3 regions of the Paenibacillus sp. 203 genome follow, and region 3 is predicted to be linked to each of the others. Evidence: riboswitches for the same ligand, from Rfam matches in the RefSeq annotation. Region 3 holds a riboswitch; each other region holds the start of a gene.
What was found. A riboswitch is a leader RNA that binds a small molecule or an ion and turns the genes downstream of it on or off. The one in region 3 is predicted to bind cyclic di-AMP.

Region 1 (4,720 bases), on a different contig from region 3:
TCGTGTTTATTGATGGCAAGCCTGCCAAGAAGGAGTATCGAAAATATAAAATCCGTTCTGTGCAGGGACCCGATGATTATGAAACAATGCGTGAGGTTATCCGACGTAGATATGAACGTGTGCTTAAGGAAAATTTGGAACGTCCCGACTTGATCGTTGTCGATGGTGGACGTGGACAAATTAAGGCGGCGACCGATGTATTGCAAAATGAGCTGGGTTTGTTCATTCCTGTGTGTGGTCTGGTGAAGGATGCCAAACATAGAACTTCCCAACTATTAGTGGGAGAGTCCTCTGAGGCCGTGACACTTGCACGCAATAGCGAAGAATTTTATCTGCTGCAACGGATTCAGGACGAGGTTCACCGTTTTGCCATTACGTTCCACCGCGAGCAACGCGGCAAATCTATGGTAACTTCCCGGCTGGACTCTATTCCAGGCATCGGCGAGAAACGGCGTAAGTTACTGCTTAAGCATTTTGGATCGCTCAAAAAAATAAGAGAGGCCAGTGTCGAAGACTTCCGGCCTCTCTCTATTGGGGATAAGCTTGCGCGTCAGATTATAGCTGCCCTTCGGGAGGAGGAGTCGTAGAATACGGCTCCTCTTTTTTTATAGGTTCAAACATAATTCGATTTGGCTTTTTAGGACTAAACCAATAAATGATGTAACCCACGATGGCTGGAAGTAAGATCCAGAATAGACCAGCGCTCACATTCACAGTGTCTCCCAGACTCATCACACTAAGTCCCATTAGAATGCTGTCAAAAATAACGTGGCTGAACATGGCGGCAATAAAGCCGTAACGCAGGAACACAAAACTGAACAGCAAACCAAGAAAAGTCAGCTCAATAGGTCTGGAAATCACCGGATAGATCGGATAAAGCGTATGTCCCAGTGCCCAAATCAGCGTGGTGATCAGACAAGCAACAAAAGTGTTTTTCACTATTTTTTTGACCATCGGAATACCAAACAGACGGTAGACAGTCTCTTCTCCAATACCTGCCATCCACGCCATAATCGGCAGTAGCCATGGATAAGCCATATTGTAAGGGGATTGTGTGGCATCTGTGGTGGAGAATGTATTAAATGTGCGCTCCAGTATAAAGAATAAGATGGATTGTACCCCGAGTAAAATAAAGGCCCACAAGTAGCCAACATACATACTGCGAAGCACATACAACCCGTAGCCCGGCTCTTTTGCACGCGGCCATGCATTCAGTCCAACCTGACGCATAAGCCCGTCACCGCCGACCAAGGAGAAGTAGAGCGCTACAGCCATGAAAAAGGTAACACCAATCTGGAAAACCATAAGAAATATAAGCATGCCCTTACCGCCTGCTTCTGCTTGCAATAAAGGCAGCATGTTCATGGTCCCAGCTATACTAGCAATAAAGTATACAACGGATAGAACAATGCCGCGTACAAATGAAGTATGTCGTCGGGTGAGTGACGCATACACAATGGCAAGTACACCCAGTACAAAGCTAAATAGGGCATAACCCGCATAGGTCATCAAATTCGCCCAAAATGTTTGCTTTTCGATATAATCGGTATAGGACGACGGGGCCGAAAAGCTTTGGGTGAAGGAGCGAACATCACCGTCTTCAAAAGTAAAAGCCAGTGTAAGTACCGAGGCGCCGATTTTTTTATCGTCTACGGTATACTTTAATCCGCCTTCTTGTTCAGTGGTCGCAAGCTTCAAATCCGACGGCTTAAAGCCAAAGCGCTTGACCCATACTGCGGCCGCCTGCTCCTTGGCTTCGAGCGTCATGCCGTCCTCAGCCACACGTACAAGCCTGTTACGTGCTTGTTCATCCGTAGAAATATCAGCCTGTGTGTAATTGGTGCTGGAGGTGATCCGTTTAAAGCTAACGACCTTGCCAGTGGATAAATCCACATGAATTTGCAGTTTACTCTTCGCTGAGGATTCAGGCAGATCGACCCGAAAGGTTTCGTAAGGGTAACTTTTTTTCCATGTACGGTCGTACTGTTGAAGTAGTTTTTCTCTAGATAAATAACCGTACAAATCTGTTTCGGCCTGATAGGTCACGACAGGCTCCTCAGGCTGTGATTCAGTATAGCCCAGCTCGGAGCGGGCGAAGTCCAATGCGTGTATGACCGCTTCTTGTTTGCTGATGACCTTTGCGTTCATTACTGATTCTGGACTCGGATTGCTAAGCGAGGGAATAAGCAATTGAAAGATAAAAAAGCAAATCAGGCCAATCCCGCCCAGCAAGCCTAATTTTTTGAAGTTGGCCGTGAGCACGACCGGTTTCCCGATAGGATTCATGAGTTTCCTCCTTAATCTGTAAATAAGAACATCCATTAAAGATATCATACTGCACAGGTTCGCGCCAACAGACAAGCGATATTCATGAAAATAGAGTGAAAGCACTTTAAAGTTCCAATAAAATTAGATAAGCTGCGATTAAACGATGCCCATTCGCAAAATAAAGCCAATTTCACGTTTTTTCGGCGAAATCGGTTTTGTGATCTGGATATAGAAGGATTATAATCTTGAGGCAATGCCTATGAAATACATAGGTAATGATATACAGTTGAGCCGAATTTCTATGGGAAAACGGGGGAACCATGTTACTGGGGTGAATTTTACAACCGATCCTGCTGGATCGGAAGTGTAAATAGGGCATACTGTGCTGCCCGAATCCGTCAGCTAACCTCGTAGGCTATGAGCAGGAACCAAGTCAGGCACTCGGTTTTCCGGTGTCTTTTTTTGTGCGTATAAAAGTGTTTGGATTGGTTAGACCGCTGCGGGTGCAGATTATTCTTCCGATTGCTGTTATCCCCGGATTTTTTTATTGTATACCCCCTTTAATGGTTAAAATCCGGAGATAAAGGCAAACGCTTCGCTTCTTCAGAACAATTCTGCCCCCTTCGCTACTGCCCGCCAATAGCACAGGGGGCCGAGTAGTGCTTGACATGCATTCTTCCTGTATTCAGGGAATGCTAATTATAGTTAACTAAGGTTTGGAAAAATCAAAAAATTCAGGGGCAACGACGATCGAAAGATCAAATGGAACGCGTAGCGAGCTTACACCGTATTAAATCACTGATTTATAGTTTTAAGGATTAGGAGAGAAGTGATGAATAGATGAATCCCAATGCAAGCTGGCTTCGGCTTTCTCCACCGCAGATATTCGTTGCGGGCTTTGCCATTATCATTCTAATAGGTAGCTTATTGTTAATGCTGCCGATCTCCAATACAACAGGAAAGCCACTTGCGTTTATAGACGCTTTGTTTACTGCCGCGTCCGCGACGTGTGTAACAGGGCTTGTCGTTAAGGATACAGGGACCTTTTTCACAACCTTTGGTCAAGTCGTCATCGCTGCACTCATTCAGATTGGCGGTCTCGGCTTTATGACTATGGCTACCTTGATCGCGCTGGTGTTCAAACGTCGGATTTCCTTGCGGGAGCGCCTCATTTTGCAGGAAGCGATGAATCAGACTTCTGTAGAGGGAATTGTCGGGTTAATCCGTAAGGTATTGCTGTACTCACTGGTTATTGAAGGCGTATGCGCTACGATATTCTCGGTTCGCTGGTCCTTTGATATGCCCGTAGGCAGGGCGATTTATTTTGGAATCTGGCATGCCATCTCCATGTTTAACAATGCTGGTTTTGATTTATTCGGTGAATTTCGCAGCTTGACAGGTTATGTATATGATCCGATTGTTAATTTTACCGCAATGTTTCTAATTATTTCTGGCGGCATTGGTTTTGTAGTGATGTCAGACCTGGCAGAATATCGCAAGCGCAAGAGACTGTCCTTGCATACCAAGGTGGTACTCAGCATGACGGGCGCAATGATTGTAGTCGGCACGCTCGTGATTTTTGTATTTGAGTTTACGAATCCAAGGACTCTTGGCTCGCTTGATTGGGGTGGTAAGCTACTGGGATCTTTATTCCAGTCCGTTACTCCCCGTACCGCAGGTGCCAATACGCTGGACATCGCAGGCTTGCGGCAGGCTACGCAGTTTTTTATCATCATACTCATGTTTATTGGGGCTTCTCCTGGTTCCACTGGAGGCGGGATTAAGACCACAACATTCGCCCTGCTCATTGGAGCGGTGATTTCGATGCTGCGGGGGCGGGAAGATATTGTACTGTTCAAGTACCGACTTGCGCAGGGACGAATTTACAAGGCTTTGACCATTACACTGCTGGGGTTGCTGTTCGTGATCGGGGTGACCATGATTTTGTCGGCAACCGAAGATCATCATTTTCTGATGATCTTGTTTGAGACGGTGTCTGCGTTTGGTACGGTGGGGCTGTCGATGGGGCTTACACCTGATTTGACAGTCATAGGAAAGTTGGTGATTACCCTGACGATGTTTGCAGGTAGACTGGGGCCACTCACGCTAGCTTATGCACTGGGGCCGAAAAAGGGTAAAGAATTGTATCGTCATCCGGAAGGCAAAATGATTATAGGATAAGGGAGTTTTCGAGTAGATATGAAAACGCAGCAGTTTGTAGTTATTGGCTTGGGGCGGTTCGGCTCAAGCCTGGCTTTGCAATTGGTTGATATGGGGTGCGAGGTGCTAGGCATTGACCGGAATGAGGATGTTGTGGACAGTATGAGTGAGATGTTGACACATACTGTCGTGGCGGACGCTACCGATGAAGATTCGTTGCGATCACTGGGCATCCGTAATTTCGATTGTGGCATTGTTGCTATTGGTGATGACATTCAGGTAAGCATCCTCA
Region 2 (4,720 bases), on a different contig from region 3:
ATCCAGTCGAAGTTCGACAAGCCGTTGTTTGATGGCCCACCCGAAGGAGGTGACAGGCATTTTGTTGTTCAAGAGAAATCGCCCCTTACGGATTCTTGCGGAATAATTGGTGTGTTATAATAATCATCAGTAAACATGTTAGAATTAACCATCTGAAACTATGATACACTTTTATACGTGTTTTTACAATCGTAAATACGTTATTTTGTTGAATTAATTACTTAATTAAGTGCTAGGTGGTTCTGATAACCCGTCTAGAGTCTACTAATAGTGTGAATTTCGATTATATGTGGATAAAAAACACTCTGCCACCTGAGGAAAGGGACAGAGTGTTTTTGGTGTTGCTGCCACATTAGCGAAACGACGCATCAGGGGGATGCTGGAAGGCGTTTGAATAGACCTGAGGAGGAAAACAGTCTAGGCTCATCCAATTGGCTATTATGGCTCATATAAAGCGGTAGAGTGATGTAGGAGCTGGACCAATGTCTGTGAAGAAGGCGACGCTGAAATGCAGTTGGCTCAGGTTTGTTAAGCTTCTTCCATGCGGAGAGCAGCTCGCTGGTCATACGCTCCATAAAAGGGTTCTTTTCCTCATAGGGAGGATTGAGTAGTTTGAAGGCATCTTCCACACAGAAGGACACCGCTGCGCCAAGATAGCCGTGAACGGTCTGTTCTACATCGTTTACGAGAAGGAAGTTAATCCAGGTGTGAACGGTAGCGAGTGTGCCAATTGCATTGTATTGAATGAGTATGGATTCCAACTGGTCAAATTCAAGCCAAGGATAAAGAGCCTTAGCGAGCTTAAGTAGACGCTGACCGGATAGACGCAACTCCTTCACATGCTGCAAGGAGGGACGTTGGGTATGCAGCATCTTATCAATGAGAGCGATCCGCCAACCGTCATTCTGCTGGATGGCGACATACAGACTTTTGATAGCCATGCCGTCAACGGTTGTAAATTGAGGATACAAATCATTCAGCATGTAATGTTCCAAGTCTTGTAGACTGTTCAAATGTCCGTTGCGGAATAGTTTCTCCAGTCCGTTAAAACGGGTGAAGCCACCAACAGGTAGGGAAGGGTCCAACAATAATGCATAGTTCAGCAAACGGTTGCCTTTATGCAGGGCGGTTCGCCTCCTCGAAGTGAATCCTTATGTTATATTATTTTACTCTTTACTTAGGGATAACGAAAAAATTCGAAATGTATGTAATATATATTTACATTTTAGTAGCCTTTTTGTCAAATTAAATATTATTATCGCTCATATATGTTAGATAAAATAACATATAAAATAATTATTATATTTGTGTTTACAAATAGTTGATGAGAGAGTATAATAAATCTGTTGCCTCAATACATTATGATTTGCGGTCGTGGTGGAATGGCAGACACGCTATCTTGAGGGGGTAGTGGGCGTACGCCCGTGGAGGTTCGAGTCCTCTCGACCGCATTATATGCAAGACCTAGTTAAAAAAAGCATCCTGACACGCTTTACGTGAAGGGATGCTTTTTTTGTTTTAATAACTGTGATAAAGAAGAATATCAGTTTTGCTGCAAAAGCTTCTCTATATCTCCCGCCAACTTATCTGGAGTGGTTTGCGGTGCATAGCGCTTAAATACGTTACCTTCTCGTGTAATTAAGAATTTAGTAAAATTCCATTTGATCGCTTTGGACCCTAATACCCCCGGAGCTGTTTGGGTCAGGTAGCGAAATAAGGGGTGCGCTTGATCGCCATTGACATCTGTCTTGGCGAACATCGGAAAGGTAACACCATAATTGATCTGGCAAAACTCGGAAATCTCCTCGCTGGACCCTGGCTCTTGTTTGGCGAATTGGTTGCTGGGAAATCCCAAAATTTCGAGCCCCAGTTCATGGTACTGGTCATATAGCTCTTGTAACGCTTTGTATTGGGGGGTTAACCCGCATTTGCTGGCTGTGTTCACAATAAGCAGAACATTCCCTTTATATGTGGATAACGGAATTGGTTTCCCTTGCAGGGTTTGCGCATCATATTCATAAACGGTCATAGTATCTCTCCTTATTCAATATTCAGCAATTAAATTGTAAGCAATTCAAAGTGAGGTTGCAAGTCTGGAAAAGCTGTATTAAGCCTTCTGCCGCTGTAAAATCGTATTTTGTTCAAAACAGTAAATCGCACCGCAAATGGAGCGAATTAAGGTGTTTCTTCTTATAAAAGCGGGTTCAATCGGTGCTTAGCTGGTACATATAGCGTATTTTCTTCTCTTTTTACAAAAAAAGGCCAAAAACGCTCTACCCTACGCCAATATTGACATGCTTGTCATTTTCAAAAAGGGATGAAAAACAGAGATTGAATGAGCTGTGAGAAGCATAGTTGCATTGTAAGCGTTATTATTAATCTTCTATGCTCTAAAGGCCGATTTATAACCCCGCAGTTGAGCTTTACAGTCTTCCATGCGCGGGTGTATGATTCAAGACGTAATTTCAAATTAACTTGAATGAAGCAACAACGAAATGTCTATAGCGCTGAATTTTGCAGTTGCAAAAGCGGGGGAACCAATCGAGACTGTACGGCTTGCCGTGTGTCTCATGGGGTGAATTTTCCGGTCAAGTGCCAGAAATAGGGCGACTCTCACGTCCGAATCCGACAGCTAACCTCGTAAGCGTACAGGGAGAGGCAACAAACCGCCGTGTGCAGCCATGGTTTATTTTATCATGGATATGTCAGAAGCCGGAGGAAAGCCTTTTTCCTTCGGCTTCTTTTTGTTGTCTTTTTATACCGGGAGAGGAGCTACTGATGGAAGGTCGGTTAATTATTGTCACTGCACCGAATGAAGCGGGCAGAAGTTTTGTGAAATTGCTTATTTACAAAAAATTGGCGTTTGCAGTTCTGACGAATAGCGCCCAGGAGGAACGACAGCTCAAAAAAATGGGTGTGGAGCACATTGTCCGCATCAATACCATGCAAGCGGGAAAATGGAATTTTCCAAAAAAAGAAATTGGTAGTGTGTATTTGTTTGAGAACAGCTTGAATCTGACTTGCCGTTTCCTGCAAATATGTCGGCCGCTAACATCGGAATCGATCTATGTTATTACACACGGCTGTAATCCACAAGGAATTTATCGGGGATTGGGAGCGGACCATGTGATCTACACATTGAACGGAGAGGTGGGTTTTCTGCTGAACGGATAAGCACTTATAACATAGTTGTTTTATGATTTTATGATGAAATAAGAATGGCGATCTGAAGACCGATACGGAGGGTATAAACATGATGGATATATACATGCTGCTCGTCATGGCTGTGAGTTATGGAGTGATACTGCTGTTTGTACGCTGGTGTGATGCGCAGACCTCTAAAGGAGGACGAAGAGGATGATCGTTATACTCGGGCTTACGGCTATTGTGTTTATGTATTTAATCTACGCACTCCTGAACCCTGAAAAGTTCTAGTCACTGGTAGGGATAGAGTGGGCGGGAACAACAGATCTGAACATTAAAGCATCATAGGTAGCAGGTTTTCGCAAACGTGTGCACACAATTGGTGCTCTGGAAGCAGGTCTGTTGTTCCAAACGCAGGAGCATTTTGAAGGAGGAATAAAGGATGGAGCTGCTTCAAATTGGAATTGTGATCGTTATATTGCTGCTCTTGGTAAAGCCAATGGGTACATATATGTATCATGTATTCTCGAATGAACCCAATCGGACGGATCGGATTTTTGGCAGAACAGAAAAGCTGATTTATAAGGTAGTAGGCTTGAAGAAAATGGAGAGCATGCGTTGGACTACGTATGTTATGAGTTTCATTGCTACGAACGCCGTGCTTGTGGCAATCAGCTACTTGCTGTTGCGTTTACAGGGAATGCTTCCCGGTAATCCGGCTGGAAACAGTAATATGGAAGCATCACTAGCTTTTAATACGGTAATCAGCTTTATGACGAATACGAATCTCCAACATTATAGCGGAGAAAGCGGGCTTACGTATCTGACGCAGATGGCGTTCGTCACGATGATGATGTTCACTTCGGCTGCTTCCGGTTTTGCGGTTGCTGCGGCTTTTATGAGAGGATTGACGCGGCGCGGTGAAGGAATGGGCAATTTCTTTCAAGATTTTATTAAAGCCATCATAAGAATTTTCCTGCCGCTGGCCTTTGTGCTTACGCTGGTGCTGGTTGGATTGAAGGTGCCCCAGACGCTACAGCCTACGGCGGATATTACGACGCTGAGCGGAACACAGCAGCAGATTTCTATGGGACCCATTGCTTCTCTGGAGTCCATCAAGCATTTGGGGACAAACGGGGGTGGTTATGCGGGAGCTAACTCTGCGCATCCTTTTGAAAATCCAAGTCCTTGGACGAACGTGCTGGAAATTTTGGCAATGTGGGTAATGCCGGCTTCGTTGCCGTATACCTTTGGATTGTTTGCCCGTAATCGTAAGCAGGGCTGGATTATTTTTAGCTCCATGATGGTATTGTTTCTTATTTTTCTATCCATTACGTATGTGTCTGAGAAGACAGGTAATCCGTTAATCCAGACACTGGGTGTGGATGCTTCTCAGGGAAGCATGGAAGGGAAAGAGGTTCGTTTCGGCATTGGACAATCGGCTTTATTCACTGCGGTCACAACAGCGGCAACGACAGGTTCAGTCAATAATATGCATGATACACTAACCCCACTGGGTGGCATGGCTGCTTTGGGAGAAATGATGCTAAACGTCATTTTTGGCGGCAAGGGTGTC
Region 3 (4,720 bases):
TAGCTTCCCCACAGCCGCTAAACCGTGAGTCATGGAAGTATGGCTCAGCTGCTGAGTATGCGCAAAATGCCTACTCTCGAGGCAAGCTGGTACTACGGGGCATTGAACGTCAGGTGGGTATGAAAAAAATGGATCGCATTATGCGGACCTACGTCCAGACGTACCGATTTAAGCATCCGTCCTCAATGGATTTTCAACGTATCGTGGAGAGAGTCACCGGACGCTCATGGAGCCACTATTTTGAACAGTATGTATATGACGGCCAGATGGCGGACTTTTCAGTGGATCACATCACAAACCACAAGCTGGAGAATGGATATGAAGCAGTCGTGACGGTCAGCAAAAAAGGGGCGGATTATCCCAAGATCCCTGTCCAATTTACCTTCAAGGATGGTACCACGATATTCAAGGCTTGGGACGGCGCGGGCAAAAGCACAACTTTTCGGATCAAAAGTACTTCTCCCGTTTCCTATGTAACCCTTGATCCCCTATATACCATTGCACTGGAGAACAAGCATATTAACAATAGCCTAAAGGCCGAATTGGACGAAAAGCAACAAACCCGTTGGAGTGTTAGTGTAACCAAGCTGTTGGAGACACTGCTTGGAAGTCTGTCATGGTGAGGTGTCTATAGATGCGGACTGTTATAAAAGAGGGCTGGGCGCTGGTGCGCATACGATTCTATATCGTTATCATTTTATTTCTGTATCGACTACTGTGGGGGGTGTTTCTCTATCGGCTGGTGCAGTCTGCCGTTATCCCGCTATTGCTCCGTTATCCTGATCAGGGTCAAAACGAACTGGGACAGACCTTATTTTGGATGGAGAGTCAGATTGCTCTGATGGACAGCCGGGAAGTACATGTGTATTTGTGGATACTACTAGGGGCGACTGTACTACGCATACTGATCACTCCCTTCATTAGAGCCGGAATATATCAAAGTCTGCATACCGATGCGACTGAACCGCAAAGCCTGTCCTTTTTCAAGGGTATGAAACGCCATGGCATGTCGTCGCTGTTGTATTACACCATCGAGTTGGGACTGCTGCTGCTTCCCGCCTTTTGGGTAGTACCGAGACTCTACCCTATTGTAGCAGGAGCACTTCAATCTTCCTCTTATCTGCTGCATTTATTGCCCTATGTCATTGGATGGATGGCATACGGATGGTTCATTCGGCAGTGCATCCTGTATATGCAACTGGGTACTGTCGGTGGTCACGCCATACTATCGTCCCTGCTCGCCTTCTTTCGCCAGCTCCTCCCAGCTGTCGGTATATCCCTTTTGCTCGGTGCTTGTGTGCTGCTGGTCTTCGGTCTATTTGGCACCGTGGCGATGATTTGGACTGGCATGCTGGCGCTCATTCTCCAGCAATCGTATCATTTTGTTACTAGTCTGGTCAGGCTGTGGCATATCAGTTCGCAGTACAGACTATGGCATACCGATATCTCTAGTAGAAGCTAAGCCCTGCCTTTATGTTTTTTACTTCATTTCCGTCTGTCGAAAAACATGATTCATACCCGCGCAAACGACACATAACTGAATACTGTTAACAAGATCTGTTCCTGGGACATTAGGAGCAGATTTTTTTTGTAACTTTTTGCAATGAAACATTTGCCAAAGCCAGCCGTCTTTGTTACAATAATCGCAGTGAACTGATAGTAACAACTTTGTAATCTTTATTGTAACCTTTATCTCAAAAATAACGTTATTGTGAATACTGCTCTCCAAGGTGCACATCTTAAGTTAAGCCTAATTCCTGGCACCTAGGAAGCGGGGGAACCAGTTTGGGTGAATTGATCTCGCAACAGAGTGGTCATAGGGGAACCTTCTACCGAATCCTTAAGCTAACCTCGCAGGCATTGGAAGGGGTATATTTTTTTTGAAGAAGAAGCTAACGATCGCAGCTATGGGTCTTGCCATTGCCTTTACATCTTTTACATTCGGTGGCGGCAGTGCATATGCAGACTCTAAGATGGACCAGGTCATCCAAGATGCCAAAGGAACGAACTACAGAAGCGGAGGCACTACACTCGAGGGATTCGATTGCTCCGGCTTCACAATGTACGTATACAACAAACTGGGAATTAAACTTCCGCATCAATCCGGATCACAATTCAAAATGGGATCTTCTGTATCCCGCGATGAAATGAGACCTGGGGACCTGGTGTTCTTCAACACCACAGGAAGAGGCATTTCCCATGTAGGTATCTTCGTAGGTGAGGGGAAATTTGCCCACTCCTCGACTTCACGTGGTGTAGTAGTTAGCTCACTGAACGAAAATTATTACGCTAACCGCTATGTCGGTGCAAAAAGAATTATGAGCACAGACGCTTACCATTCTGTAGCTTCAGACATTCCTGATGACGATAACGTAGAATAACTAACGCACAGCAAGCTAACCCTAGCCGCAATTTGATTCTGGCCGGAATCGAATTGCGGTTTTTTATGTCCACAACATCAGCAATTATTATCTTTACTGACGAACTGAGACCTCAAAAGGTTTCAATTGTAGCGAACATCGTCGGTTTTACCGTCACCGCTGGGGGAGCATATGAGCAGTAATTCCTTCTTATTGAATGTATACCCGACTTAGGTATGAAATAAACACGCTTGCCATTCCTCTGCAACTTGTCTACAATCTGTTGTTAATGATTGAAGTACCTGTGTAAAAGGAGGATGGAACACATGCCGGCCTCAATATCCAACTATCGGATCGTACCGATGGACGAGCATCAAGCCGCTGCAATCTGTGAGTGGCACTATGATCCACCTTATAACATATACGGTTGGCTCCCCTGGGAACAAATGAAGGCGCTTGAAGTCGAATTTGGAAGTCCCACGCTTCGCCAAGAGCAATATGTTGCCGTACTGGATAAAGAGAACAAACTGACGGGATTTGCTCAATATTTTCCTATGATCGGTGTGACCCGGCTAGGTCTTGGAATGCATCCTGACAGATGCGGACATGGCAAAGGCTCTGATTTTGTCCGTGCCATTGCAGAGGAAGCTCAACGACGCAACCCGAAGAATGAAATTGATCTAGAGGTGCTCACTTGGAATGGGCGCGCTATCCGGGCCTATAAGGCGGCTGGATTTGAGCTTACAGATACCTATGAACGCCAGACTCCTGATGGCAAAAAACCATTTTATTGTATGGTATATCGTCCCGAGCACCCAACCCAGATTCTATGATAAAAGCGCCTTCGGCATACAACCACAATGTTGTATAGCGAAGGCGCTTTTATCATCATACGACAGATCATTACAAGCTCAATGACTGCTGCGCATTTTTTCAAAAGCTTCATTATATTGTTGGGCTTCCTTAATATCCACGGCCATAATACCGCCGTCGTCCCAAGAGGTCAAACGCAGAGTCACGGTCTTATAATCAATCGTAATAAATGGATGATGATTGAATGCTTCAGATATAGCGGCAACTTCATCCACGAATGCAATCCCTTTCATAAAACTGGAAAAATTATATTTTCGGACGATCCAACGTCCTTCCTCCAGTTCCCAGCCCTCCAGTTTCTCCAGATGTGCTTCAATCTCTTCTTGTGTAAAAGGCATGTTACGAACTCCTCCCCGTTTATACGGAAGCCTTTCGACCGCTTAAATACGGCCAAAACTACGATATATTGGTGTACATATTACCACGGCCCCGTTGATAAATCCATAAGACGGACCTCAAATCAAAGGGACTGACGTCAGCTCCTCGTCCCCAATAAGTACATAGATGCGATGCTGCTCCGGCTCATAGATCACAACGCCACTCCCTACAGTGATTGTGGGCTCTGTACCCAGTGCATAAAATAAGTCTTCTGCCAAAGCTTCATTGACTTCCTGACGTCCCGCCGGATCCAGCCTGTCCCAATCTTCTGCTTCCATCTCAAAAAATTCATAGCTATCTGGGATGCGCCCCACAGCCTCTGTCAAATCGTTCAAAATTTGTTCATACTCACGCCCATGCTTTACTCCCATGCCATTTCCTCCAATGGTTCCGCCATTCAATACATAATCACCTTATTATACCGGAAATTCGCACTTAACAAAAAAGAGAGTTTTGTCGATAAATACTATAATCCGTCTTGTAATGACGCGCTTGGGGCAAGGACGACCCCGGCGGCATGAAAGGATTCAAAATCTATTCTCATGGATGAGGTGTATCATGCAAATTTCAACCATTATCGGACTTGTGCTCGGGATTGTGTCACTGGTCGTCGGGATGATCTTAAAAGGCGCTCCGGTCGTCAATTTGGTCAATAATCCCGCTGCTTACATGATTATTTTCGTCGGAACGGCAGCGAGTATATTTATGGCCTTCCCGATGGCAGAAATCAAACGGATTCCGAAGCTGTTCAAGGTTATTTTCACCGAACAAAAACTGTTAGACCGCAAAGAGCTCATCGGTACGTTTACCGAGTGGGCATCCATTACCCGTCGTGAAGGTCTGCTCGCCTTGGAATCCAAGGTAGAAGAAATCGACGATCCCTTTATGCGTGGCGGCATGCGAATGATTATTGACGGCAATGATCAGGAATTCGTACGGGACGTTCTGATGGAGGATATCAATGCTACCGAGGATCGACATCGCTCTGGCGCACTGATCTTCTCCCAAGCCGGTATGTACGCTCCAACGCTCGGGGTACTCGGTGCGGTTGTAGGTCTGATCGCAGCTCTGGCTGACCTTAGTGACATGGAAAAGCTCTCTCATGCCAT

Region 1: it holds a riboswitch for cyclic di-AMP, as region 3 does, so the genes downstream of both, WA407_RS15745 (TrkH family potassium uptake protein) here and WA407_RS25860 (C40 family peptidase) in region 3, are expected to answer to the same signal.
Region 2: it holds a riboswitch for cyclic di-AMP, as region 3 does, so the genes downstream of both, WA407_RS10960 (hypothetical protein) here and WA407_RS25860 (C40 family peptidase) in region 3, are expected to answer to the same signal.

The regions. Positions count from the first base shown of each region.
Region 1 covers NZ_JAXCHD010000006.1:171,314-176,033, forward strand. The annotation lists gene uvrC (excinuclease ABC subunit UvrC) at 1-587, shown strand, start outside; gene WA407_RS15740 (CPBP family intramembrane glutamic endopeptidase) at 556-2,286, opposite strand; cyclic di-AMP (ydaO/yuaA leader) riboswitch at 2,548-2,700, shown strand; gene WA407_RS15745 (TrkH family potassium uptake protein) at 3,109-4,449, shown strand; gene WA407_RS15750 (potassium channel family protein) at 4,468-4,720, shown strand, end outside.
Region 2 covers NZ_JAXCHD010000004.1:330,152-334,871, forward strand. The annotation lists gene WA407_RS10940 (XRE family transcriptional regulator) at 1-72, opposite strand, end outside; gene WA407_RS10945 (urease accessory protein UreF) at 369-1,106, opposite strand; tRNA gene WA407_RS10950 (tRNA-Leu) at 1,369-1,451, shown strand; gene WA407_RS10955 (glutathione peroxidase) at 1,544-2,029, opposite strand; cyclic di-AMP (ydaO/yuaA leader) riboswitch at 2,496-2,663, shown strand; gene WA407_RS10960 (hypothetical protein) at 2,779-3,174, shown strand; gene WA407_RS26740 (potassium-transporting ATPase subunit F) at 3,358-3,435, shown strand; gene kdpA (potassium-transporting ATPase subunit KdpA) at 3,587-4,720, shown strand, end outside.
Region 3 covers NZ_JAXCHD010000024.1:17,932-22,651, reverse strand. The annotation lists gene WA407_RS25870 (M1 family metallopeptidase) at 1-623, shown strand, start outside; gene WA407_RS25865 (hypothetical protein) at 635-1,462, shown strand; cyclic di-AMP (ydaO/yuaA leader) riboswitch at 1,738-1,875, shown strand; gene WA407_RS25860 (C40 family peptidase) at 1,881-2,381, shown strand; gene WA407_RS25855 (GNAT family N-acetyltransferase) at 2,687-3,193, shown strand; gene WA407_RS25850 (4a-hydroxytetrahydrobiopterin dehydratase) at 3,272-3,571, opposite strand; gene WA407_RS25845 (hypothetical protein) at 3,689-3,982, opposite strand; gene motA (flagellar motor stator protein MotA) at 4,170-4,720, shown strand, end outside.